DNA from 3 places in the Methylobacterium sp. CM6244 genome. Region 2 is predicted to be linked to each of the others. Evidence: predicted binding sites of a transcription regulator. Region 2 holds the regulator's gene; each other region holds the start of a gene.
The links. Region 2 encodes HrcA, which represses chaperone genes, less so after heat shock. Its sites were predicted from a motif close to GTTAGCACTCNCNNNNNGNGAGTGCTAAC; they were not measured.

Region 1: ACYQML_RS01920 (co-chaperone GroES) is a predicted target of HrcA. The motif match lies at 6,765-6,793, and genes of this name have one in related genera.
Region 3: groES (co-chaperone GroES) is a predicted target of HrcA. The motif match lies at 6,479-6,507, and genes of this name have one in related genera.

The regions. Positions count from the first base shown of each region.
Region 1 is NZ_CM139247.1:415,007-423,048, reverse strand. Features, by position in the region: gene htpG (molecular chaperone HtpG) at 1-458, shown strand, start outside; tRNA gene ACYQML_RS01955 (tRNA-Ser) at 603-692, shown strand; gene ACYQML_RS01950 (DUF6538 domain-containing protein) at 793-2,298, shown strand; gene ACYQML_RS01945 (hypothetical protein) at 2,463-3,092, opposite strand; gene ACYQML_RS01940 (hypothetical protein) at 3,096-3,686, opposite strand; gene ACYQML_RS01935 (AAA family ATPase) at 4,036-4,449, opposite strand; partial or broken gene ACYQML_RS01930 (IS3 family transposase) at 4,546-5,897, opposite strand; gene ACYQML_RS01925 (GNAT family N-acetyltransferase) at 6,153-6,611, opposite strand; gene ACYQML_RS01920 (co-chaperone GroES) at 6,894-7,181, shown strand; gene groL (chaperonin GroEL) at 7,277-8,042, shown strand, end outside.
Region 2 is NZ_CM139247.1:2,033,186-2,041,227, reverse strand. Features, by position in the region: gene rdgB (RdgB/HAM1 family non-canonical purine NTP pyrophosphatase) at 1-514, opposite strand, end outside; gene rph (ribonuclease PH) at 511-1,224, opposite strand; gene ACYQML_RS09440 (hypothetical protein) at 1,347-1,667, opposite strand; gene ACYQML_RS09435 (glutamine synthetase beta-grasp domain-containing protein) at 2,159-3,199, shown strand; gene ACYQML_RS09430 (glutaminase) at 3,395-4,336, opposite strand; gene hrcA (heat-inducible transcriptional repressor HrcA) at 4,557-5,651, shown strand; gene ACYQML_RS09420 (DUF1236 domain-containing protein) at 6,226-6,387, opposite strand; gene ACYQML_RS09415 (hypothetical protein) at 6,390-6,587, opposite strand; gene ACYQML_RS09410 (hypothetical protein) at 6,591-7,028, opposite strand; gene ACYQML_RS09405 (MFS family transporter) at 7,445-8,042, shown strand, end outside.
Region 3 is NZ_CM139247.1:4,901,945-4,909,986, forward strand. Features, by position in the region: gene ACYQML_RS23100 (MBL fold metallo-hydrolase) at 1-783, shown strand, start outside; gene ACYQML_RS23105 (heterodisulfide reductase-related iron-sulfur binding cluster) at 874-2,259, opposite strand; gene ACYQML_RS23110 (FAD-binding protein) at 2,533-3,720, opposite strand; gene ACYQML_RS23115 (lipopolysaccharide biosynthesis protein) at 3,809-5,257, opposite strand; gene ACYQML_RS23120 (magnesium transporter CorA family protein) at 5,360-6,361, opposite strand; gene groES (co-chaperone GroES) at 6,576-6,863, shown strand; gene groL (chaperonin GroEL) at 6,957-8,042, shown strand, end outside.

The DNA of each region.
Region 1 (8,042 bases), 1.6 Mb from region 2:
GCCGGTTCGAGGAGAAGCCCCTGCGTTCGGTGACCCAGGGCGGCCTCGACCTCTCGAAGATCGCCGCCACCGAGGAAGCCGGCGAGGCGCCCGCCTCCGTCGATGCCCTCGTCGCCGCCCTCAAGACGGCGCTCGCGAAGGACGTCGCCGACGTGCGAACCACCGACCGGCTGGTGGAGAGCGCCGTGGTGCTCTCGGCCTCCGGTAGCGGACCCGACCTGCAGATGCAGCGCCTTCTGCGCCGGGCCGGGCGTGGAGCCGGCGGATTACCGATCCTCGAGATCAACCCGCGCCACCCGCTGATCGCCTCCCTCGGCGCCAAGGCGGAAGCCGGGGAGGATGTGGCGGAGGCCGCCGGCACACTCGTCGATCTCGCCCGCATTCAGGACGGCGACACCCCGCGCGACCCCGTGGCCTTCGCCCGCAAGGTCGCTGCTGCCCTGGCCCCCGGCGCCTGAACGCACGACCGGAGGCGCCTGCCGGGAGCAGGCGCCTCCGTTGGCCAGCCATGAGTACCGATGCGGTTCTCGACTTGCGCTTCACGTCTTGCGATCTCCGCCGCACTCGTGCTAACGAGCCTTCGTCTCATCGAGGCGCCCCGCGGAGAGGTGGCAGAGCGGTTGATTGTACCGCACTCGAAATGCGGCATGGGTGCAAGCCCATCGGGGGTTCGAATCCCCCCCTCTCCGCCAATCAGCCTGAAAAGCCTTATTTTTCAGACGCTCCCAAGGGAAACAGCGACTTCGCGGCCGTTCGGTGGTACACACGGGTGGTACACGCGTGGTTCTGGCAATGTCACGTCCCTGGCCCCATCCGAAGACCGGCGTCTTCTGGTTCCGCAAGCGGGTCCCGAAGGACCTGCTGGCGCTCGTCGGCAAGCGGGAGGAGAAGGCTAGCCTCGGAACGAAGGAGGTTGGCGAGGCCAAGCGCCGCCACGCTGCGCACGCGGCGCTGGTGGAGGCCCGCTGGGCGAACCTGCGGTCCGGCGTACAGCAGCTGAACATGCTTGAGGTCCATGCCATCGCGGGCGAGTTCTACGATAACCTCGTCCCTAAGTTCCGAACTGGCCAGTTCTCCCCCGTCTTCAACCTGCTCGCGACCGGGGTCATCGAGCGCTTCATCGCCGATACCGGTTCAAAGCAGCGCACCGAGTTCATGCGCTTCTACGGGGCCGAGATCGACGGCCACCTTGCCCGCAAGGGGTTGCTCGTGCACCCCGAGTCGCGCGGCGCACTGGATTACGCGATCGCCAAGGCGATCCTCCAGGCCGTCGAGCAGAGCCTAAAGCACCTAGACGGAGATTTTAGCCCGGACCCGATGGCCGGGCGCTTTCCAAAGATGCCGTCCAAGCCAGCGGCTCCCATCCTACCCCTGGAGGAGTGGTTCGCGAAGTACGCAGAGGAATCGAAGCTCTCAGCCTCTACGCGGAAGCGCTGGCGGCCGGCCTTGGCGACGCTGGAAGCCTCCGTGGGCCACGACGACCTCGCCCGCGTCACCCCGGACGACGTCTCGAATTGGGTCGACACGCTCAAGATCAAGGGGCGCAGCAACAAGACTGTCCGCGACGTCTACCTCGCCTCGGCCAAGGCGCTGTTCGGTTGGCTCAAGGGCGAGCGGAAGATTGCAATGAACCCATGCGCGGACGTCCGGGTGAAGGTCGTCGAGGGGGAAGTGCTGCGCGCCCGCGACTTCACCGAGGCCGAGGCGTCGAGCATCCTCGCGGCAGCTCTTGCCCCCCATGGCGGGCGCCTCAGTCCAGAGCATGCGGCGGCCCGCCGGTGGGTTCCGTGGCTGTGTGCCTACTCCGGCGCGCGGGTCGGCGAGATTACCCAGTTGCGCCGCAAGGACGTGCTCGAACAGGGAGGGGTGCCGTATCTCCGCATCACCCCGGAGGCGGGCACGGTGAAGACGGGGCAGTTCCGGGACGTTCCGATCCACCAGCACCTGATTGAGATGGGGTTCCTCGACTATATCGGAACGCGGACGGGTCCCTTGTTCTTCGACCCGGCGCGCGGACGCGGCGGCTCGGCTGCCAACCCAATGTCGAAGAAAGTCGGCGAGCGGCTGGCGGCGTGGGTCCGCAAGCTTGGGATCGACGACGTCGGCGTCGATCCCAACCACGGCTGGCGGCACAGCTTCAAGACGCGCGGCCGCGCGTGCGGGATGCGGGAGTCGGTCCTGGACGCCATCCAGGGGCACGCTCCTCGAACGGAGGGCGGGAAGTACGGGGGGTACACTCTCGAAACCAAGGCTTCCGAGATGAAGCTGCTCCCGCGCTATGCCGTCACTTTAGCTTGAGCGGGGAGGTAAGGGCTGAGCCGAGGCTCACAAACGGACTGTCCATTTATACCCCCTCTTTCGCCTACCATCGGTTACCGGCATGTGGGCATCGTATGCAATTGCTGTGTCTCATACCTCATCGGTCCGCGTTGCTTGAAAGTAGTGGCCCCAAGACATTGAGCTCAAGCCGGCACCCCCAAAGCCTGCGTCGCCATGGTCCGAAAGTCGGCAACCATAGTCTCCACGGCGACCCGATCCGGTAGGGTCGCGAGATCGACCTGTCGGCCGACGATGCGGAACGGGCCTTGCGGGTGCTGCACCGGCGTCCCATCGACGTCGGGCCACGGGCCGCGCTCCCAGACCCAGTTGTACCAATTCTTCGAGACACCTTCGTCGCACAGCCACATGTAGAGCCATAGCGAGGAGGTACAGGCGTCAGCCGGCTCGAAGAGTGCGGGATCGACCTCGCCTTGCTCGTTGTAGCCCTCGTGCCCGCTGTCGACACGAACGCGAAGTTCCACCATCCATTCGCCGGCCTTCGGGGCGTTCCGGTCGGCGCCTCCGGGCAGGAACAGAAAACAGACCTCGGCAAGTGGAAGGAAGTCCCAGGCCCAACGTTTCAACGGGTCGCCGGTCAGTTGCGGCGGTGGATCGCTGACCCTGGGGCGCCACGCGTAAAACTCGTGCTCGGGGAAGGAGCCCAGCACGACCTGCGCGAGGTCCAGGACGCGACGCTGGTACGACCAGACCAATCTGTACGCCTTGCGGACGTCGGTCAGGGCCTCGGCAAGTGCGGGATCCACATCCGGCATGCGTCACATCCTTCGTAGGGCCCCGTGGGATGCCGGTCCCGAACGCATGCTCTCTATGCGCGCGAGCCAGCCGGCGATGTAATCGGGACGGGCTCCACGCTCCTCCCGTACTTCCTCCGGTGCCCGGAGAGAAGAGGCTGCGAGAGCCTCCTGCGATCGTTCGAACGTTGCCCGCTCCCTGGCGAGAGTCCTCATCTCACGAACGTGGAGGTGGCCATGCAAGGCAAGCGCGTCGAGGATGTCTCCGACGACGCGCCGGTCCCGGTCGTCGAACGTCAGTTGCGCCAGCGTATCTGTCAGGTCGCGCCAGTCCATCGCGACAGCGCGAAAACCCTCGGGCATCGGATCCGGGTACGAGCCGAGGATCGTAGCGACCTCCAGGAGCGGAGCCTTCCCCCACCTGCCGACGGCGAGGAGTACGACGTCCGTATCGCAACCTTCGTCGGGGTATATCTCCGCATGGGCGCGCCACTCCCGCCCCCATTGCCAGCGGTCATGCCCGCCCCCGCGTTTGCATTCCACGATGAGATCGACGCGTCGCGGAGGCTCGCCAATTTCGAACCGCATGAAGACGTCAGGCTCGACGCTCCGCATGCCGGCGGCCGTGGTCAGCGACCATCCAGGCCAGAATTGTACCGCCGTCAACCTAATCGGTTCAGTGCCGACAGGCAGTTCGGCGCGCGTGGCGCATCTCAGAGTGGCCCAGAGGAGGACCGGATCGAGGTAGGCGAGACGCGAAAAAACTGCAGCCGTAAGCGGATCCTCGGCGCTACGGAAAACGCTCTTGAAAGAATCACCTGGTCGCGCGGTTTCCGGCAGACGCCGCCCTTTTCCCCCAAGAATAGCTTTCAGCATGGCGTCTTCTGAACCTTCTTGACGCTCCGCCGTCGTCGCGAACGATGTCCGTCAGACCCTCGGCCCTACGGATCGATACCACCATCCTCTACGCCCGCTGAGCCCCCTCAACTCCATATTTTCGAGCGCGTAGGTCGAAGGCCTTCAGGCCACCTTCCATGATCCGCGTAACGGCTTGCCTTACGGCAGGCGTCTCGATCGCACCATCGACCTCGACACGCACATGCGTCGTACCTTCCGGAGCGCGGTCCTCAGCGATGGTCGAGACCATGGTGACGACCTTGTCGGCATCACCATTGACGACGAGGTTCGCGTTGTGGGTCGAGAAGATGATCTGGCGAGAGGTTTTCGAGGTGCGGATCCTCTCGACAATGCGCATGATCACACGATTGTCGAGGTCGTCCTCCGGCTGGTCAACGATGAGCGTCCCCGCCTCCTGGCGGAGAAGCAGCTCCAGAAGAGCCGAGGCCTGCTGCCCGGGTGATGCCCGTGCAAAAGCGATGTTCTGGCCGTCGCTGACGTAGTGTCCGTCGTCAGATGATTTGGGACATTCAGCGGTGTTCAGGAGCAGAGGCTCTGGTCCATCTGGGGTAAGAGGTTAGGCGGCCTGCGCGTGGTGGCGCAAGCGGCGATCCATCAGGGTCTGGCGCTTGATGCGTTCCCGCTCGGCCAGGATCCCTTCGCCGCATCCGAAGTAGACGTCAGCGGGCGTGAGGTTGCTCAGGCTCTCATGGGCTCGGGCATGGTTGTAGTGTTCGACGAAGTCGGCAACCTGCGTCTCCAGCTCGCCGGGCAAGTAGGCGTGTTCGAGCAGGATGCGGTTCTTGAGCGTCTGATGCCAACGCTCGATCTTGCCCTGCGTTTGAGGATGGCATGGCGCGCCGCGGATGTGGGTCATGCCCCGTATACTGAGCCAGTCGGCCAAGTCGCTGGCGACGTAGCTCGGCCCGTTGTCGGAGAGTAGGCGTGGCCGATGCATCACCCGCGCCTGATCGAGCCCAGCCGCACCCAGCGCCAGGTCGAGCGTGGCGGTGACGTCGCTGGCCTGCATCGTCGTGCACAGCTTCCAGGCGACGATGTAGCGTGAGAAGTCGTCCAGCACCGTCGACAGGTAGTACCAGCCCCAGCCAACGACCTTCAGGTAGGTGAAGTCCGTCTGCCAAAGCTGGTTGGGCGCGGTGGTCTTATCGCGGAACTCGTCGGCGGCCTTGATGACGATATAGGCCGGGCTGGTGATCAGGTCCTGAGACTTGAGCAACCGTTAGACGGTCGCTTCCGAGACGAAGTAGCGACGCTCGTCTGTGAAGCGCACCGCCAGCTCACGCGGACTGAGTTCAGGCTGCTCCAGAGCCAGGGCAACGATCTGCTCGCGGATCTCCGCAGGCAGGCGGTTCCAGACCCGGCTCGGCCGCGAGGGATGGTCATTCAACGCCTCGGGGCCGCCGCGCTGGTAGGTGTCGTACCACCGGTAGAACGTCGAGCGCGTGATGCCGAGCTTGTCCAGGCTGGCACGCACCGGCAGATGGGATTGCTCGACCAGCCGGATGATCTCCAGCTTCTCGGGGGCCGGGTACCTCATGCCTCGTCGCCCCCAGCCCCGCTCATGCTTTTTTTAAGCAGACGGTTCTCCAGCACGAGATCAGCCACGACCTCTTTGAGCGCCCCCGTCTCGCGGCGCAGATCCCGCACTTCATCCGTGGTGGCCGCACGAGCCGTGTCGCCGGACAGGCGCTTCTTGCCAGCCTCCAGGAACTCCTTGGACCAGCCGTAGTACATCGAGGCGACAATCCCCTCACGTCGGCACAACTCGGCGATGCTGTCCTCGCCACGCAAGCCTTCCAGCACCACGCGGATCTTCTCCTCGGACGAGAAATGCCGACGTGTGGCCCGACGTATGTCCTTGATCACCGCTTCTGCCGGCTTCTTGGCCGGTCCGGATGTCTGCTTCATCTTCGCTCCTCAGGGGCTACGATGAACCAGTCATCCTCCGTTCGTGAAGACCCTCAATCTGTCCCACAGGTGCTGACGTCGGACAATTGAGCGCGCCTTTTTAAGCCAGGAAATCTTCCAGGGGGAAGTGATCGATCTCCCCACCGAACGCATCACGGCGCGTGATCGGTTCTCCATAAGGGTAAACCCCGAAGCATCGGACTAACTGCCTGAGCTGAGCCAACGCAAGCTGAAGCTCCGTCGCGTGGCTCGCAGTCAACGATACGTGGCGAAACCGCTGGCGTTTTCCATTTCGAAGCGTCGGTGCCGGCAACCTGAGCTATCGATTTGCCTATCCTCATCCACTACGGCGAAGCCCCGAGCTTTGTAGAACTGCACGGCAGAAACATTCTGCGCGAAGACGTGAAGCCAAAGGATCTGGTGACGATCTTGTGCCGCCTGCAGGAGGGCCGATGCCACACCCCGGCTGACATGTGGGAGATCTACGTACAATGCTGAAATGTAATCTCCATCATCCACGGTGATGAAGGCAATCACGGAGCTATCCACCTCTATTATCAGAGTTTCTGAGTGCCTCAGTAGAAGTGCCAGATGCTCACGAGCAGCGGTTTGCTCCCGGCCCTCCAAGAACGAATGCGAGATCGGGAACGTCCTGTCAAAAACCGCGAGGGCCGCAGCCTCGTCGTCTCCACACCTGCAGGGACGGATATGCATGTCTTGCCGGTTTCTTCCTAGATTGTCAGCCGTAACGCCCAAGGCGAGGGAAGTGCCTCAACTGAGCAGATACGCTTCGCAACGCTGAGACACATTTCAGCGACATCCCGGCCAGCATTGCATTGCGATCCCACCACTGCGCCGACGATGATGTTTAGCACTCTCGCGGATTGAGTGCTAAGGCTACGTTGCGGGGTTAGCTGTAGGACTTTTACGGTCGCCTCTCCTGCAATTCCGCGCCGTACTGGCGACGGTTGATCGCCAGGAAACCGGATCCAAAACATGAAGTTTCGCCCCCTACACGACCGTGTCGTCGTCCGCCGCATCGAAGGCGAAGAGAAGACCAAGGGCGGCATCATCATCCCGGATACCGTCAAGGAGAAGCCGCAAGAGGGCGAGATCATTGCCGTCGGCCCTGGCGCTCGGGACGAAGCCGGCCGGATCAACCCGCCTGATGTGAAGGCTGGCGACCGGGTGTTGTTCGGTAAGTGGTCTGGCACCGAGGTCAAGATCGACGGTCAGGACCTTCTGATCATGAAGGAATCCGACATCATGGGCGTCGTCGCCTAGGTCGGTTGCGTCGCTCGCAAACCCAATGACCTGCCCTTTCGAGGCGGCCGCTGTGGCGTGCCTCAGGGCCTTACATCACTGAAGAGATCACCCCCATGGCTGCCAAAGACGTTCGTTTCTCCGTCGATGCCCGCGAGAAAATGTTGCGCGGTGTCGAGCTTCTTGCCAGCGCCGTGAAGGTCACGCTGGGGCCCAAGGGTCGCAACGTCGTCATCGAAAAGAGCTACGGCGCGCCTCGCATCACCAAGGACGGCGTCACCGTCGCCAAGGAGATCGAACTCGCCGACAAGTTCGAGAATATGGGCGCCCAGATGGTGCGCGAAGTGGCCTCGAAGTCGAGCGACATCGCCGGCGACGGCACCACAACGGCAACCGTGCTGGCTGCCTCCATCGTCCGCGAGGGCGTGAAGTACGTGGCTGCCGGCATGAACCCAATGGACCTGAAGCGTGGCATCGACCTCGCTGTTGCGGCGGTCGTGAAGGACATCGGTGAGCGTGCCCGCAACGTGGCCTCCTCCGAGGAGATCGCCCAAGTGGGCACGATCTCTGCCAATGGCGACAAGGAAATCGGCGAGATGATCGCCCACGCCATGGAGAAGGTTGGCAAGGAAGGCGTCATCACTGTCGAAGAGGCCAAGAATGCCGAAACCGAGCTCGACGTCGTCGAGGGCATGCAGTTCGACCGTGGGTATCTCTCGCCGTACTTCGTCACGAACCCAGAGAAGATGATGGCGGATCTCGAGGATCCCTACATCCTCATCCACGAAAAAAAGCTCGGTTCGCTTCAGGCCTTACTGCCCATCCTCGAAGCCGTGGTGCAGACGGGTAAGCCGCTGCTCATTATCGCCGAGGACATCGAGG
Region 2 (8,042 bases):
TTCGGTCGTAGCCGTCGGGCAGGAACATCGGGTCGTAGCCAAAGCCTTGTGAGCCGCGCGGCTCTACAAGATCGCCGAAGACGCGGCCTTCGAACGTTTCGGTGTGGCCATCGGGCCAAGCGATGACGAGGGCCGAGACAAAATGAGCCCGGCGGGTCGTGGCTCCGCGCTTATCGAGCTCGGCCGCGATGCGAGCCATCGCACTGGAGAAGTCTTTGCTCGACCCCGCCCAGCGGGCGGAGAACAGTCCGGGTGCGCCATCGAGGGCGTTGACGCAAAGTCCGGAATCGTCAGCGAAGGCGGGCAGGCCCGAAGCCTGCGCCGCAGCGATAGCCTTGATCGCTGCGTTCTCCGCGAACATCGTCCCGGTCTCCTCGGGCTCCGGCAAGCCGAGTTCGCCGGCAGAGACGGCCTCGACACCGAAGGGCATCAGCAGCTCACGCATCTCCACGAGCTTGCCGCCATTATGAGTGGCGATGACAACTCGCCCGGTGAGAATGCGCGGCGCGCTCATGCGATCGCCTGCTTCTGAAGGGCGACGAGTTGCTCGACGCCGCCGCGGGCTAGGCGCAGCAACTCGATGAGTTCGGCTTCCGAAAAGGGCTTTCCCTCGGCGGTGCCCTGCACCTCCACGAGGCCGCCGGAGCCGGTCATGACGAAGTTCGCATCGGTCTCGGCGGCCGAATCCTCGGCGTATTCGAGATCCAACACGGGGGTGCCTTTGTAGATGCCGCAGGAAATGGCGGCGACATGCTCACGTAGGGGATCGACGGAAATGATGGAGCGCCCGCGCATCCAGGTGAAACAATCATGCAGGGCGATCCAAGCGCCCGTGATCGCGGCAGTGCGAGTGCCGCCATCCGCTTGAATCACATCGCAATCCACGGTGATCTGGCGCTCGCCGATGGCGGGAAGATTGGTGACGGCGCGGAGCGAGCGGCCAATCAGCCGTTGGATCTCCTGCGTCCGTCCGGAGGGCTTGCCGGAATTTACCTCGCGGCGGGTGCGTTCATGGGTAGCGCGGGGGAGCATGGAGTACTCGGCGGTGACCCAGCCCTTTCCCGAGCCGCGCAGCCATGGCGGACCGCGCTCTTCGAGGGAGGCGGTGCAAAGAACTTTCGTTTGACCGAACGTCACGAGGCACGAACCCTCGGCATAACGGGCGACGGAGCGCTCCAGAGTCACGTTGCGCAATTCGTCGTTCGCGCGCTTCGAGGGCCGCATGGGCACTCTCCTTGGTCGGGTTCCGGGATGGTCGTCCGGGCTCTTAGGCCGCGGTTCGGCTACCGGCAAGCGCAGCGACGTAAGGTAGGGGCGCGCCTCGCGGCGCACCCCAAACTCGGGCCTCAGTAGCGATAGAAGCGGCGATGATGATGACCGAAATGGCGGCGGTGATGGTGATGACCGAAGCGACGACCGTAATGATGGCCGAAATGACGACCGCGATGATGGCCGAAATGGCGGCGATGATGCCGGCCGTGGTGGCGCCAGTGTCCGCCGCCGTATTGAACCTCGGTGGCGGCCGCGTTCGCCGCGCCGGCGACTTCGCTGGATACCGCCATCGGCGCGGCTTCAGCACCACGGGGCGTTCCCAGGATCATCGCGCCCACCAGGGCGACCACGATGGCGAAGGTCTTCGCCATGGCGGACAGGGTTGGGTTCTTCATCAGGACGGGCTCCGTTTGACAGATGTTTGTTTCGTCGACCGCTGGGTGCGGATGCGGTGCAACGCATGTTCGACGAAAAACGACGCACGACCTGGGGAGATTATAAATTTTTTTTTCGGGATTAAGCATAGGCCGATCAGAATAAGGCTTTTATTCCTTTAAATTCGTCGAGCCTCCATCCTCGCTCGACAGAATGCACCGGAATGAGCGAGCGGTGATCGTCTGTAGACGCCCGTTAGAATCATGACCCGAACTCGTTTTTCTCCCACTTGGGTGATTCAGGTTGGCAGGTAGCCGGCATGTTCCAGACCGTCGTCCCTGCCATGTCACTATCTCTCATCGGCCACGCTCTCCGCGGAACGCACAGCCATCAACCGTCCGTGCAAGTCATTGGCATGAGATATGCTAACGGCGAATCCGGCTACGAACGGCCGCGAACGATGTGAGGGGAAACCCGGCTGTCGGATCGCTTGAGGTACGAGAGGCTCGAAATGACGAAATATAAGCTCGAGTATCTATGGCTCGATGGATACACGCCGGTGCCGAACCTGCGTGGCAAGACCCAGATCAAGGAATTCGATGGCTTCCCGACCCTTGAGCAGCTTCCGCTGTGGGGCTTCGATGGCAGCTCGACGATGCAGGCCGAGGGCGGCAGCTCCGACTGTATGCTGAAGCCTGTGCGCCACTTCCCCGATAGCACTCGCAAGAATGGCGTCCTCGTTCTCTGTGAAGTGATGATGCCGGACGGCGTCACCCCGCACGTCTCGAACAAGCGCGCAACCATCCTCGATGATGACGGCGCCTGGTTCGGCTTCGAGCAAGAGTATTTCTTCTACAAGGACGGACGCCCCCTCGGCTTCCCCGCCACCGGCTACCCTGCCCCGCAGGGTCCCTATTATTGTGGCGTCGGCTATAAGGAAGTCGGCAGCATCGCTCGCAAGATCGTCGAGGAACATCTCGACCTGTGCCTCGATGCCGGTATCAACCACGAGGGCATCAACGCCGAGGTGGCCAAGGGCCAGTGGGAATTCCAGATCTTCGGCAAGGGTTCCAAGAAAGCCGCCGACGAGATGTGGGTCGCTCGCTACCTTCTCCAGCGCCTGTGCGAGACCTACGAGATCGATGTCGAGTACCATTGCAAGCCGCTCGGTGCGACGGATTGGAACGGCTCCGGCATGCACGCGAACTTCTCTACGGAGCACCTGCGCACGGTGGGCGGCAAGGCCTATTTCGAAGCGCTCATGGCAGCGTTCAAGGAAAACCTGGACGACCACATCGCGGTCTACGGGCCTGACAACCACATGCGGTTGACCGGCAAGCACGAGACCGCTGCGATCAACGAGTTCAGCTATGGCGTCGCCGATCGTGGTGCCTCGATCCGGGTGCCCCACAGCTTCGTCAACAATGAGTATAAGGGCTACTTGGAAGACCGCCGTCCCAACAGCCAGGGGGACCCCTACCAGATCGCCTCGCAGATCCTGAAGACGATCGCGACGGTTTCAACCGCCGACGAGGCGAAAGCGGCCGCCTAAATATTAGGCAGACAATTAAGGCTTTTGCGCCAATTATAATCGATGCCTGTCGCAGGGTCTGCGGCAGGCATTCTTTTTTGCTCATTTGGAAGGCAAGCGGGTCTCAATGAACAAGTCGCTTGGCTACCTCGGTGCAACACGCTTCTTTTCGCCTACATTACGATGGGGCGTAGGGGATTACCGTCCCTACTGAGTTCACGCGCCGAAGATCGACCAGCCAAGGCGCCGAGTGAGCATCTCGAGGGCGATCCGGCCGAGATGCGAATTACCAGATGCGTCGAGGCCCGGCGACCATACCGCGATCGACGCTTTTTCGGGGGCCACCGCGATAATTCCGCCGCCGACGCCACTTTTGCCGGGAAGGCCAACACGATAAGCGAATTCGCCGGACCCGTCGTAGTGACCGCAAGTCAGCATGACTGCGTTGATACGCTTGGCGCGCTCCGGAGAGACCACGGAATGCCCGGTGAGAGGGTTGCGGCCGGAATGAGCGAGGAAGCGGCTCGCCGTGGCTAGCTGCCGGCACGACATGCCGATGGCGCAATGATGGAAATAAACACCCAGGGTGAAATCGACCGGGTTATCGATATTGCCGAAGGATTTCATGTAGTTGGCAAGCGCGATATTACGGAAACCCGTGCGCAGCTCGGAGGCGGCCACCGCGTCGTCAATGGTAATGGTCGGGTCCTGGGCGAGGAACTGCATGAAGCGCAGGATTTCACCGAGCGCTTCCCGGGGCTGGTGGCCCGACAGTATCGTGTCGGTCACCGCGATGGCACCGGCATTGATGAACGGATTGCGGGGGATGCCGCGCTCACGCTCGAGCTGGACAATGGAGTTGAAAGGACTGCCGGACGGCTCGCGACCGACTCGGCGCCAGAGCCGATCTCCCGCCATGCCGAGGGCCAGAGTCAGCGTGAACACCTTAGAGATGCTTTGGATCGAGAATGAAGTGTCGCTGTCACCTCCTGCCGCCACATGCCCGTCAGCATCGATGACGACAATTCCGAAGGCCTTCGGATCGACACGGGCGAGTTCCGGGATGTAGGTGGCGACCTCACCTCGGTCTGGCCGGTCAGCCATCTCCTCGGCGATTTCTCTGACGACGGTATCAAGGTCGGGCACGGCGTCGCTCATCTGCGAGGAAACGGGTATCGATGCGAGCCAAGACGGAACCCGCATGCCTCCGCCACGGCGCCATCCGACAGATGGCGGAGTTTCGCGGCCGGCCGCACCGCGACGCAAAGGGCATTCCTTTTGGACGAAGCGGATTGCCGGAGAACAACGTCGATGCCGCGGGCCTAGAGGTTGTGCGCGAGGGCAGAGCCGGACACAATCGCCGCTCAGGAAGAACCCATTGAACGATCGCCCCCGCCCCTTCTCTTCTCAGCAGCTCCAGCCCCTCGCGGCTCTAAACGAGCGCACACGCGAGATCTTTCGACAGATCGTGGAGAGCTACCTCACGACGGGCGAACCTGTAGGATCCCGCAACCTCGCACGCATCCTGCCCATGGCGCTGTCGCCGGCCTCGATCCGCAATGTCATGGCGGATCTGGAGCATTCTGGCCTGATCTTCGCGCCTCACACATCCGCCGGCCGACTTCCGACGGAAATGGGCCTGCGCTTCTTTGTCGATGCCATGCTGGAGATCGGCGATGTCGGGCGCGAGGAGCAGGAGCGGATCGAGGCCCAAATGCGTGCCGCCGCATCTGGCCACACATTCGAAAGCGCCTTGGCCGAGGCCTCGACGCTGCTGTCCGGAATTTCCCGGGGAGCAGGCGTCGTGCTCACCACCAAGACAAACGTGCACCTGAAACACATCGAATTCGTCCGGCTCGATCCAGCCCGCGCCCTCGTCGTACTGGTGTCGGATGACGGTTCGGTGGAGAACCGCCTCCTGGATCTGCCCCCGGGCCTTCCGGCCAGCGCCCTGCAGGAAGCCTCCAACTACCTCAATGCCCGCCTTCATGGACGCACACTGGGAGGCTTGCGCGCCGAGATCGAGGCCGGCCGCGAGGCGATGAAGCGCGAACTGGACGTCATTACCGAGCGCCTGGTGGATGCGGGCCTAGCCACCACCGTCGGGCCGTCCGACGCACGTCAATTAATCGTGCGCGGCCAAGCCAACCTTCTCGACGACCTGCGCGCGGTGGAGGATCTCGAACGCATCCGCCTACTCTTCAACGACCTTGAAACGCAAAAGGATGTGATCGAACTGCTCTCCCGCGCCGAGGGTGGAGAAGGAGTGCGCATCTTCATCGGCTCGGAGAATAAACTGTTCTCGCTTTCCGGCTCGTCGATGATCGCCGCACCTTTCCGGGACGGTTCTCAGAAAATCGTCGGCGTCGTTGGTGTCATCGGCCCGACGAGACTTAACTACGCGCGGATCGTGCCGATGGTGGATTACACTGCTCGGGTAGTCTCGAAGATGCTCGACCGCAACGGGCGCTGAGCGTCATTGCGTTCATCTCACCGGACAAGACTTCGCTTCTCCAAGAAAGCTCTGCCACGACTTGAAGGAAACTGAACCAATGGCCGACGACGCCCCGGCTTCGGGGATTAATGTCGAGACACTGGCGACCTTTATTCGAAGCTCGGCACATGAGTAGCCAAAGGCCTGCTGAAAGGCCCTGACTTAGCTGCCCTCCTGCCGGAAAGCGAAACTCGCTGCGATCACTCGCATAGAAGTCTCAGTCTTTCACCTCGCTGTGATCTCGCCAAGCGCACGCGTCAGGCGCAGCCTGAGAATGACGTTCTCAACCTAGCCTGTTGCACTCATGCGGCGCTGCAGAGTTTAGTAAGAGGAAGAGGCCCAACCTCGCAGGTCGTTTGATACGCGGACCAAACATAAGCCCTTGCCTGAAACATCCAGGCTCCGGATCGCTGATGACAGCTTGTCCGGAGCCTGGACTCTGTTCTCACGTCACCACTTCGATCCGGCAAAGCATCACGCGCTACGGTTCACAATTCGACAGCGTATGCGCTTCGCCAGAGGAAGTTCCCCTCGAGGACACCACAGATGAAGATCAACCGCGGATGACGTCCACAATCTCATAGGTGTCCGGGTCGACGATGACGATGTCGTCGTCGACAAGTACGTATCGGTAATCTTCGTATTCGGGCACGATCTGCACGATGTCAGGCGGCAGGTCGTAGAGAGTGTAGCTTCGGGCGATTGCGGTCCCCACCGTCAGAGCGAAAGCACCAGCGGCAAGACGGGGGATCCCGCGACGAAGTACGCTCTGGCGAAATTCTGTACGCTGCGGAGCACCCAGTCGGCCATAAGCCCCGCGCACGGCGCCGCTATCGCCTCGGCCCGCACGATCTCGACGCCCGGCTCGATCACCCCGGTCGCTGTCGCTCCTCTCGCCACGATCCGCTTTGCCATCCTTCAGGCCGCGATCGGCCTTGCCGCTTCCGTCCATCCGCTCATCACGATCGGCCCTGCCGTCTCGCTCAGCCTTGCCGTCTCGGTCAGACTTGCCGTCTCGATCAGACTTGCCGTCTCGATCCGGCCGGGCTGCGGGATCGCTCCTGCTGCCAGCACTCGGGCGTTCGCCCTGCTCCATGCGGCCATTTCGTTCGCCGCCAGCATCACCGCCTCGCTCCATTCCAGCCGCGCCACCGCGCTCACCCGCAGGGCCGCCGCGATCCCCCGAGGCACCACCGCGTTCCATACCACCTGCGGCTCCACCACGCTCGGCTCCGCCGCCACCGGCGCCACCAGCCGATCCGGCACCACCTGCGCCACCGCCGGGCGCACCGGCGCCTGCCGCTGCGCCGCCACCCGCACCGCCACCTGCTCCAGGCCCACCTTGGGCGAAAGCACTCGCCGCACCGACGACGAGAACGGCAGCCGTCACCGTACTCCGCAAGAGCTTGCTCATGTCAGTCAGTCCATCTCTTGGTTGATTGCTGACGCCACGCGGCGCCGACGCGAAGCCGAAACGGAAAGACTGCCAAAACCGTTCCGCGATTTAAAACTACTTCCCACGTCGTCATCACACTGCACAGGCAACTTAAGCCCGAGCTTCACGGTAACGGACTTCCAAGTATTTCCACTTGGAGAAGACGATGACGTACCTTTGCCATGGCGGGAAGGGCGATGGGGATGAGGGAATGGATGACATTTGCAGCCTGCTGTAGGAAAGCCGCGTTGAGGCGCTTGTGAATTCTCCATCGCCGCTTAACGTCGCCGACCAAGAGGCCCAGGTAGGGCTCCGACAAGGATGGTAGGGAGTGCCCATGTCCGACGCTATCGCGATCGATCCTTCGAAGCCTGACGATCCGGAAGACCGCCGTCGGCGGATATTCGCCATCGTGGGCTCGTCGTCGGGTAATCTCGTCGAGTGGTTCGACTTTTATTGCTACGCCTTCTTTGCCCTCTACTTTGCGCCGGTCTTCTTTCCCGAAGGCGACGATACCAGTCAGCTCCTGAAATCCGCCGCCGTGTTCGCGGTCGGATTCTTCATGCGCCCCATCGGTGGTTGGTTGTTCGGCCGTATCGCCGATCGCCTTGGCCGCAAGACCTCGATGATGATCTCGGTGCTGATGATGTGCGGCGGATCGCTCATGATCGCCGTGCTACCGACCTATGCCAGCGTGGGGCACTGGGCTCCCGCCCTGCTCTTGCTCGCACGTATGATCCAGGGCCTTTCCGTGGGCGGCGAGTACGGCACCAGCGCCACCTACATGAGCGAGGTCGCCCTGAAGGGTCAGCGTGGATTCTTCGCCTCGTTCCAGTACGTTACCCTAATCGGCGGACAGCTTCTGGCCTCGCTGGTGCTGATCATTCTGCAGAGCTTCCTCACCGCCCAGCAGCTCACTGCCTGGGGCTGGCGCA
Region 3 (8,042 bases), 2.4 Mb from region 2:
GGTGAGGACCGGCCGAGAGAGGAGGTGCAAGCGCTGATGCGGGAGAACTGGCTTCCGCCGGACCGGTTCACGCCGGGCTTCACCCCGACGCTGATCGAGACCGGCACACAGCGCATCCTCTTCGATGCCGGAAACGGCGAGGTCGGCTTCATCCCCAGGCCAGCGGGAGGGCGGCTGGGTCAGGCGCTACGGCGCGCCGGAATCGCGCCGGAGACGATCGACCTCGTGGTGATCACGCATTGCCATACCGACCATATCGGCGGCCTCCTGGAGGGCGGCATTCCGCAATTTCCCAACGCGGCCTACGTCGTGGGAGAGGCGGAATACCGCTTCTGGACGGCGGAGGAGCGCCTGTCGGCGCCGGCGGACAGCAACACCTACCGGTCGGCCGCAGTGGTGCGCAGCCACCTCGTCCCGCTGCGCGACCGCATCCGCTTCGTCAAACCGGGCGACACGGTCGCGCCCGGCATCGACGTGGTGGCGGCGTTCGGGCACACACCGGGGCACCTTGCCTTCCATTGCGAGAGCGAGGGGCAACGGATGCTCGTGTGGGGCGATTGCGCCCATCACGAGATGGCGTCCCTGAGCCACCCTGAATGGCACGCCTTGTTCGATCTCGACAAGGATCAGGGCATCGCGACCCGTCGGGCGATCTACGCGATGGCCGCCACCCAGAGGCTGCTGGTCGCGGGCTATCACACGGCGTTCCCGTCGCTCGGCCATGTTGAACCGCGAGGGACAGGCTATCGCTGGATTCCGGTGACCGGATCCGGAACCCCCTGACCCCCTTTTCCCGTCCGCTGTCCATCCGAGCCATCGACAGGAAATGCGCAGGTCTTGGGGAAATGGTCAGGTCTTGGCGCCGCTTCGGGATTACTCCGCCGCCTCCAGCACCCGCGTCCCGCCCAATCCCTCGAGCACCGCCGGCTTCGGCCCGCCCGTCGCCCAGTCCAGCAGTTCCACCGTGTGCACGATGGGGATGCTCGTGCCGTTCCCGATCTGCGTGGCGCAGCCGATATTGCCGGTGGCGATGAGATCGGGGCGCATGCGCTCGATATTCGCCACCTTCCGGTCGCGGAGCCGCCCGGCAATCTCCGGCTGCAGAATATTGTAGGTGCCGGCCGAGCCGCAGCAGATATGGCCCTCGGGCACGTCCTTCACGGTGAAGCCGGCCTTCTTGAGCAGGTTCTTCGGCTCGGTGCGGATGCCCTGGCCATGCTGCATCGAGCAGGCGGAATGGTAGGCAACTACGAGGTCGCTCTCGAACAGCGGTGGCATCAGGCCGAGGTTGGCGACGTATTCGGTGACGTCCTTGGCAACGGCCGAGACCCGCGCCGCCTTGTCCGCATAGGCCGGGTCGTCGCGGAACATGAAGCCGTAATCCTTGATCGTCGTGCCGCAGCCCGAGGCCGTGACGATGATCGCGTCGAGGCCGTCGCCGTCCATCTCGGCGATCCAGGCATCGATGGTGCGCTTGGCCTGGGCATGGGAGGTCTCGGACTTGCCCATATGGTGGGTGAGCGCGCCGCAGCACCCCTCCCCCTTCGCCTGGACCACCTCGACGCCGTGGCGGGTGAGAAGCCGGACCGCCGCCTCGTTGAAATCCGGCCGCAACACGCTCTGGGCGCAGCCGCGCAGGAGTGCGACCCGGCCGGCGCGGGCGGGTGCGGCCTCGCCCTGGAGCAGGGCGCTGGCTTCCCGGGCGCTATTGTCGGCGGGGAAGGTCCCGGGACGGTCGTTGACGGTGCGGTTGGGCAGGAGCGCGGGGGCGAGGTCGAGCATCGCCGCGAGGCGGTTGCCGACACGGGGCAACTGGGCGACGAGGGGCCGGAACGGCGAGCCGATCTTGGCGGCGAGAAGCGCGAGGCGGAAGCGGTTCGGATAGGGCAGCACGAAGGCCAGCACGCTGCGCAGGAGCCTGTCGCTCAACGGCCGGCGATAGGTCTCCTCGATATGCGTGCGGGCGTGATCCACGAGGTGCATGTAATGCACACCGGACGGACAGGTCGTCATGCAGGACAGGCAGGACAGGCAGCGGTCGACATGCTTGACCACTTCGGGCGTCGCCGGCTTGCCGCCCTCCAGCATGTCCTTGATGAGGTAGATGCGGCCGCGCGGGGAATCGAGTTCGTCGCCGAGGAGGAGATAGGTCGGGCAGGTGGCGGTGCAGAACCCGCAATGCACGCAAGTACGCAGGATCTTTTCCGAAGCGGCCATCGCCGGGTCGGCAAGCTGCGTCAGGCTAAAATTGGTCTGCACGGCGTTTCCTCAGGGTCCCGATATCGTTTTCTTGCTGGGTGGTCTGTCGCCGCCCGGCGCTGTTTCAAGCAGCTTAGAGAAAATTTCGGCGGAAGCCGAGCCTTGGAACGGCTCTAAACCTCCGCACACCCGGCGGGGATAGCGCGAAAGCCATTCAGGATCATGAGGCCGCTGCGGGTGAGATTGTCGCGGTCAACGTTTGGGCCGGATGCTGAAAGCTTGGTTCTGGCATCGGGCGAGAACCGGATCGCTGGGGCGGGAACCGTACGGGGGTCAGATGCCAGCATACATCCGGCCGGGATTGAAAACCCCCTTCGGATCGTGCGCCGCCTTGATCCCGGCCGTCATACGAAGCAGCGGATCTGACAGAGGCTCGAAGACGGCGGTCGCCGCGCGGACTGAATCCGGCGCCCGCACCAGGGTGGCGTGCCCGCCGGTGGTGCGGAGTACGTCGCGGATGGTCTCGGCGCCGGCATCGCCCTCCGCCGACGTGGCCAGCCAGACGAGGCCGCCGCCCCAATCGTAGAACCAACGCGCCTGACGCTGCGCCGCGATGGCGGCCGTGACCGCAGGACCCTGCATCGGTGCGGTGGAAATTCGCCAGACGGCGGATGCGCGCGGTTCCGTCAGTGGGATGACATCGCGGATCGCAGCCCACAGAACGGCTCCGATCTCGCCCTCGATGATCTCCGGCTCTCCGAACCGCCTGAGGAGCTTGCGCAATTCGCTGAGGCGGTAATCGAGGGATTCCGAGAAACCCTCAAGGCGCATCAGAGTGCGCGGGCTCGGCCCGTCGAGGCCGCTCGGCAGGTGAGCCGCACCCGTGAGTTCGAACGGTGATCCGAGGGCGGCACTGAGAGCGGCCACCGCCGTTGCATCATTGAGGCCGGAGAAGGCCAAGGTCGTCACCCGTTCCTGGACGGGAAGCACCTTGAATGTCACTTCGGTGAGCAGGCCGAGGGTGCCCCACGAGCCCGCCATGAGCTTGACGAGGTCGAGGCCGGTGACGTTCTTCATCACCCGGCCGCCGGACTTGATGGCCTCCCCGCGCCCGTTGACGAAACGGACGCCGATGAGGCTGTCGCGGGCCGCCCCCGCATTGATCCGGCGCGGTCCCGCATTGTTGGTCGCTGCCACGGCACCAAAGGTCGGCTCCCCGGCCGAGCCCATCAGGATGCGATGGTCCATCGGCTCGAAGGGCAGCATCTGGCCGCGTTCCGCCAGCAAGGCCTGAACCTGCGCGAGGGGAGTTCCGGCCCGGGCGGCGACCACCATCTCGGCCGGCTCGTAGAGGGTGATCCCAGTCAGACGAAGGGAAGAGAGGGTGGCTTCGTCCTGGGCGGGGCGGCCGATCGCGGCCTTGGTTCCCCCGCCGACGAGCCGCATCGACTCTGACCGGCCGGCGGCGGCGGCGACGATGGCTTGTGCCTCGCCCTCGTCCTGAGGCTCGTATGACCGCATCGTTTCCTGCCCGCTGCGATGCTCGACGGCATCTTCAGACGACCATATGCGGGAAGGGACGCCCCGCTTTCAAGCGGTGCGTTCTGTCTCACGCCGCCGGGGTGACGGCGCGCTGCCGCAGATAGGTCGTCACGAGGCCGCGTAATCCGGCGATGTCAAACACCGCAACGAGCAGGGCATAGACCAGCACACCGAGAGGTAGGCAGATGGCGAGTGCCATGGTCGGATCCATGTGCCTGAACGGTGCCAGGCAGGCCATCATCGCCAGGGTAGCGGTACAGGCGGCGAAGATCTCCCACCAGTCGATCCGCAGGCGCTCCGGACCCGCGAGGGCCCGGACTGCGAGCCAGAGCGTCGAGGCGACGAGGCCGGCGCTCTGCGCCATGGCGATGCCGGGCGCCCCGAAATGCGAGGGCAGGACGACCAGGCAGATGGCATTCACGGCAAGGCCGACAAGGGCGGCGGCGATGACTGGCACCGTCTTGCGCCGGATCTGGAAGATCGGGTTGAGCCCGAAATTGAGCAATGTGCCGCAGAGCAGGCCGGGGATAAGGATCAGCGCATAGAGGGCGAAGGGGCCGCGATAAGCCTCCGGCACGACGAGCCCTTGGAGTGCTGGAAGCACAGCCCAGAGTCCGCCGGCGCAAGGCACCATGAGCGCCACCACGATGGCCGCATTTCGGCCGATCTGGGCCTCAGCCGCCACATGGCCCTCGTGCTCGTCCACCCGCACGGCGAGCTGGAACAGGATAAGGTCCAAGGCCGTGCCGATCATGCTGAGGCTGCGCGAGGCGACATCCGCCGCAAGGGTGAAATAACCGGCCTCCGCCAAGCCGAACGACATGGCGATGGCGCTACGGTTGAGGAACGGCGTGATCTGGTAGATCGCGTTCGCCACGATCAGCGGAAGCCCGTAGGCGCGAAACAGCCGCCAAGTCTCCCCCATCCGAACACGGACGATCGGCACGGGTGGATCGAGCAGCGGCTTGCGCAGCACCACGACGGGTAGAAACTGGCTGAGCCCGCAAGCGACCAGCACCCAGAGCGGCTGCGGAAATAGCCAGGCTGCGCCCGCCATGAGCAGGAACGACAGGCCGTTCTTGATGAGGGTGAGCTTGAGATAGAGGCCGCCGTCGAATCGTGCCCGAGTGAGGGCTGCGTGATAATCGAACAGGCCGATGCCGAAGGCGGCGAGGCCAGCCCCAGCCGCGATGGCGAAACGGCCCTCCGTGTTCATTTCCACAGTCGCGCCGACGACGGCGCAGAGAGTCGATGCGAGCAGAAGGAGGACGGCCAGGATGGCGTAGGCCCGGTCCAGCCCATGGCGGATCCAAGGTTCCTCGCGCCGGACGCGGTTGGAATAGAACCGTGTCGCCGACAGCCGCAGCCACTCGAAGACCAGGGTGTTGAGCACCACGGCACCCGTGGTGGCGAGGCCGAACAGGCCGAAATCCGCCGGTCCCATGAGCTTGGCCAGAAGGAGGCCGAGGCCGAAATTGAGCCCGGCATTCAGGATGAAGGCGAAGATTACGGCCATGCGGTCGACTCTGGTCGCCGGATTGCCGGCGATGCTCCCAATCCTTGTGCGCCGGGCCGAAAAGATTTCCCTAAACCCCGAAAACGCTCGATCGAACGCGCGTCAGAACCAGCCGCGCAGCTTGAAGAAGACGATGGGGATGATCGCGCTGATGACGATCAGCGACAGACCATAGGGATAGCCATAGGCCCAGTCGAGTTCCGGCATGTGCTTGAAGTTCATGCCGTACATCGACGCGATCAGGGTCGGCGGCACGCCCACTACCGAGACGACGGTGAGCACGCGAAACGTGTTGTTCTGCTCGATGTTGATGAGGCCGAGAGTGGCGTCGAGCAGGAACTGGACGTTTTCGGACAAGCGGATCTCGAACTCGTCGAGGGAGGCGATGTCCCGGCGCAGGGTCTCGAAGCGCGGCATCTCCGTGGCGCCGAGGAGGTGCTCGCACTCGCCGGCGACGAACGGGAGGATGCGCTCGAGACCGAGCAGGCTCGAGCGGATCTTGCCGAGCGCCTTGCCCCGCCGACCGACGCTGCGGAGGATTCGGCGCAGCGCGAGGTCGCGGCGGCGCGGGGTCTTGCCGGAATCGCCGGCGACGCCCCCTGCCCTCACGTCGAAGTCGAAGATCCGGGTCGAGAGCGCGTCGAGATCGGCGCCCATCTCCTCCAGGGCGTCGGCGAGGCTGTCCACCAGCTCCTCCACCAGGAGCAGGAAGATCTCGGTGCCGGTCTGGCAAGCGCCGTCACCGTCGCCGATGCGCTTCTTGACCTCCTCGAAGGCGCGCAGCTCATTGAACCTGACGGTGATGAGCCGGTCCCGGGTCAGTACGAAGCCGAGCGGGGTCAGCTGCGAATCCACCTTGTCGAAGGTGATCATCGGTGTGGAGAGCGAAAGACCGTTCTTGAGCCGGCGCAGGCGGCTCGAATTCTCGACCTCGCTCAGGGCTTTTCGCGAGGGGACGCGCAGGCCGGTGGCGGCCTCGATATGCTCCGCTTCCTCGGCACTCGGATCGTTGAGGTCGATCCAGATCGCATGGCTCGGCACGCCGCCGCCATTGGCTGCGCCGGAATGCTCGACCGCGCCTTGCGGTCCCTGAAGGCTGATCATGGGGTGATTGTCATCCGTCTGTCAGCGACCGGAGAGCAGAACATGCTGCGCAAACGCGGCATGACGCGTCGTCCGCGTCTTGACTCGCAAGGAGCTTGAGCCTACCTCCGCCCTTGCTTTGGCACTCTTCGCTCGGGAGTGCTAACAGCCTGGGTTGGGCGAGCCCTTCGGCCGCATCAACGCCATCCATGAATTTGAAGCAAGAGGGCAGCTCATGAAGTTCCGTCCGCTGCACGACCGTGTCGTCGTCCGCCGTATCGAAGGCGAAGAGAAGACCAAGGGGGGCATCATCATCCCCGATACCGCCAAGGAGAAGCCGCAAGAGGGCGAGATCGTCGCCGTCGGCCCTGGCGCCCGTGACGAGGCCGGCCGCGTGAACCCGCTCGACGTCAAGGCCGGTGACCGCGTCCTGTTCGGCAAGTGGTCCGGCACCGAAGTCAAGATCGACGGTCAGGACCTCCTGATCATGAAGGAATCCGACATCATGGGCGTCGTCGCCTAAAGCGACCCGGCCCTCTTCCTTCTTCCATCCGAGCCTTTCGAGCGCGCCCTTCGGTGAGCGCCTCAAGGCTCTCAACTTGATGAGGATCTATACATGGCAGCGAAAGAAGTACGCTTCGGCTCAGATGCCCGCGAGAAGATGCTCCGCGGCGTCGACATCCTCGCCGATGCCGTCAAGGTGACCCTCGGCCCCAAGGGCCGTAACGTCGTCATCGAGAAGTCCTTCGGCGCTCCGCGCATCACCAAGGACGGCGTCACCGTCGCCAAGGAGATCGAGCTCGCCGACAAGTTCGAGAACATGGGCGCCCAGATGGTGCGCGAAGTGGCCTCGAAGACCAACGACATCGCTGGCGACGGCACCACCACCGCCACCGTCCTGGCCCAGGCCATCGTCCGTGAAGGCGCCAAGTACGTGGCCGCCGGCATGAACCCGATGGACCTGAAGCGCGGCATCGACCTCGCCACCACCGCCGCCGTGAAGGACATCACGAGCCGCGCCAAGAAGGTCGCCTCGTCCGAGGAAGTCGCCCAGGTCGGCACCATCTCGGCCAATGGCGACAAGGAAATCGGCGAGATGATCGCCCACGCCATGCAGAAGGTCGGCAACGAGGGTGTCATCACCGTCGAGGAAGCCAAGACCGCCGAGACCGAGCTCGACGTCGTCGAGGGCATGCAGTTCGACCGCGGCTACCTCTCCCCGTACTTCATTACGAACGCGGAGAAGATGGTTGCCGAGCTCGAGGACCCCTACATCCTCATCCACGAGAAGAAGCTCTCGTCGCTCCAGGCGATGCTGCCGGTTCTCGAGGCCGTGGTGCAGACCGGCAAGCCGCTCGTCATCATCGCCGAGGACATCGAGGGTGAGGCTCTCGCCACGCTCGTCGTGAACAAGCTGCGCGGTGGCCTCAAGGTCGCTGCCGTCAAGGCTCCGGGCTTCGGCGATCGCCGCAAGGCCATGCTCGAGGACATCGCGATCCTGACCCAGGGGCAGATGATCGCCGAGGACCTCGGCATCAAGCTCGAGAACGTTACCCTCCCGATGCTCGGCCGCGCCAAGCGCATCCGCATCGAGAAGGAGACCACCACGATTATCGACGGTCTCGGCGAGAAGGCGGACATCGAAGCCCGCGTCGGCCAGATCAAGGCGCAGATCGAGGAGACCACCTCGGACTACGACCGT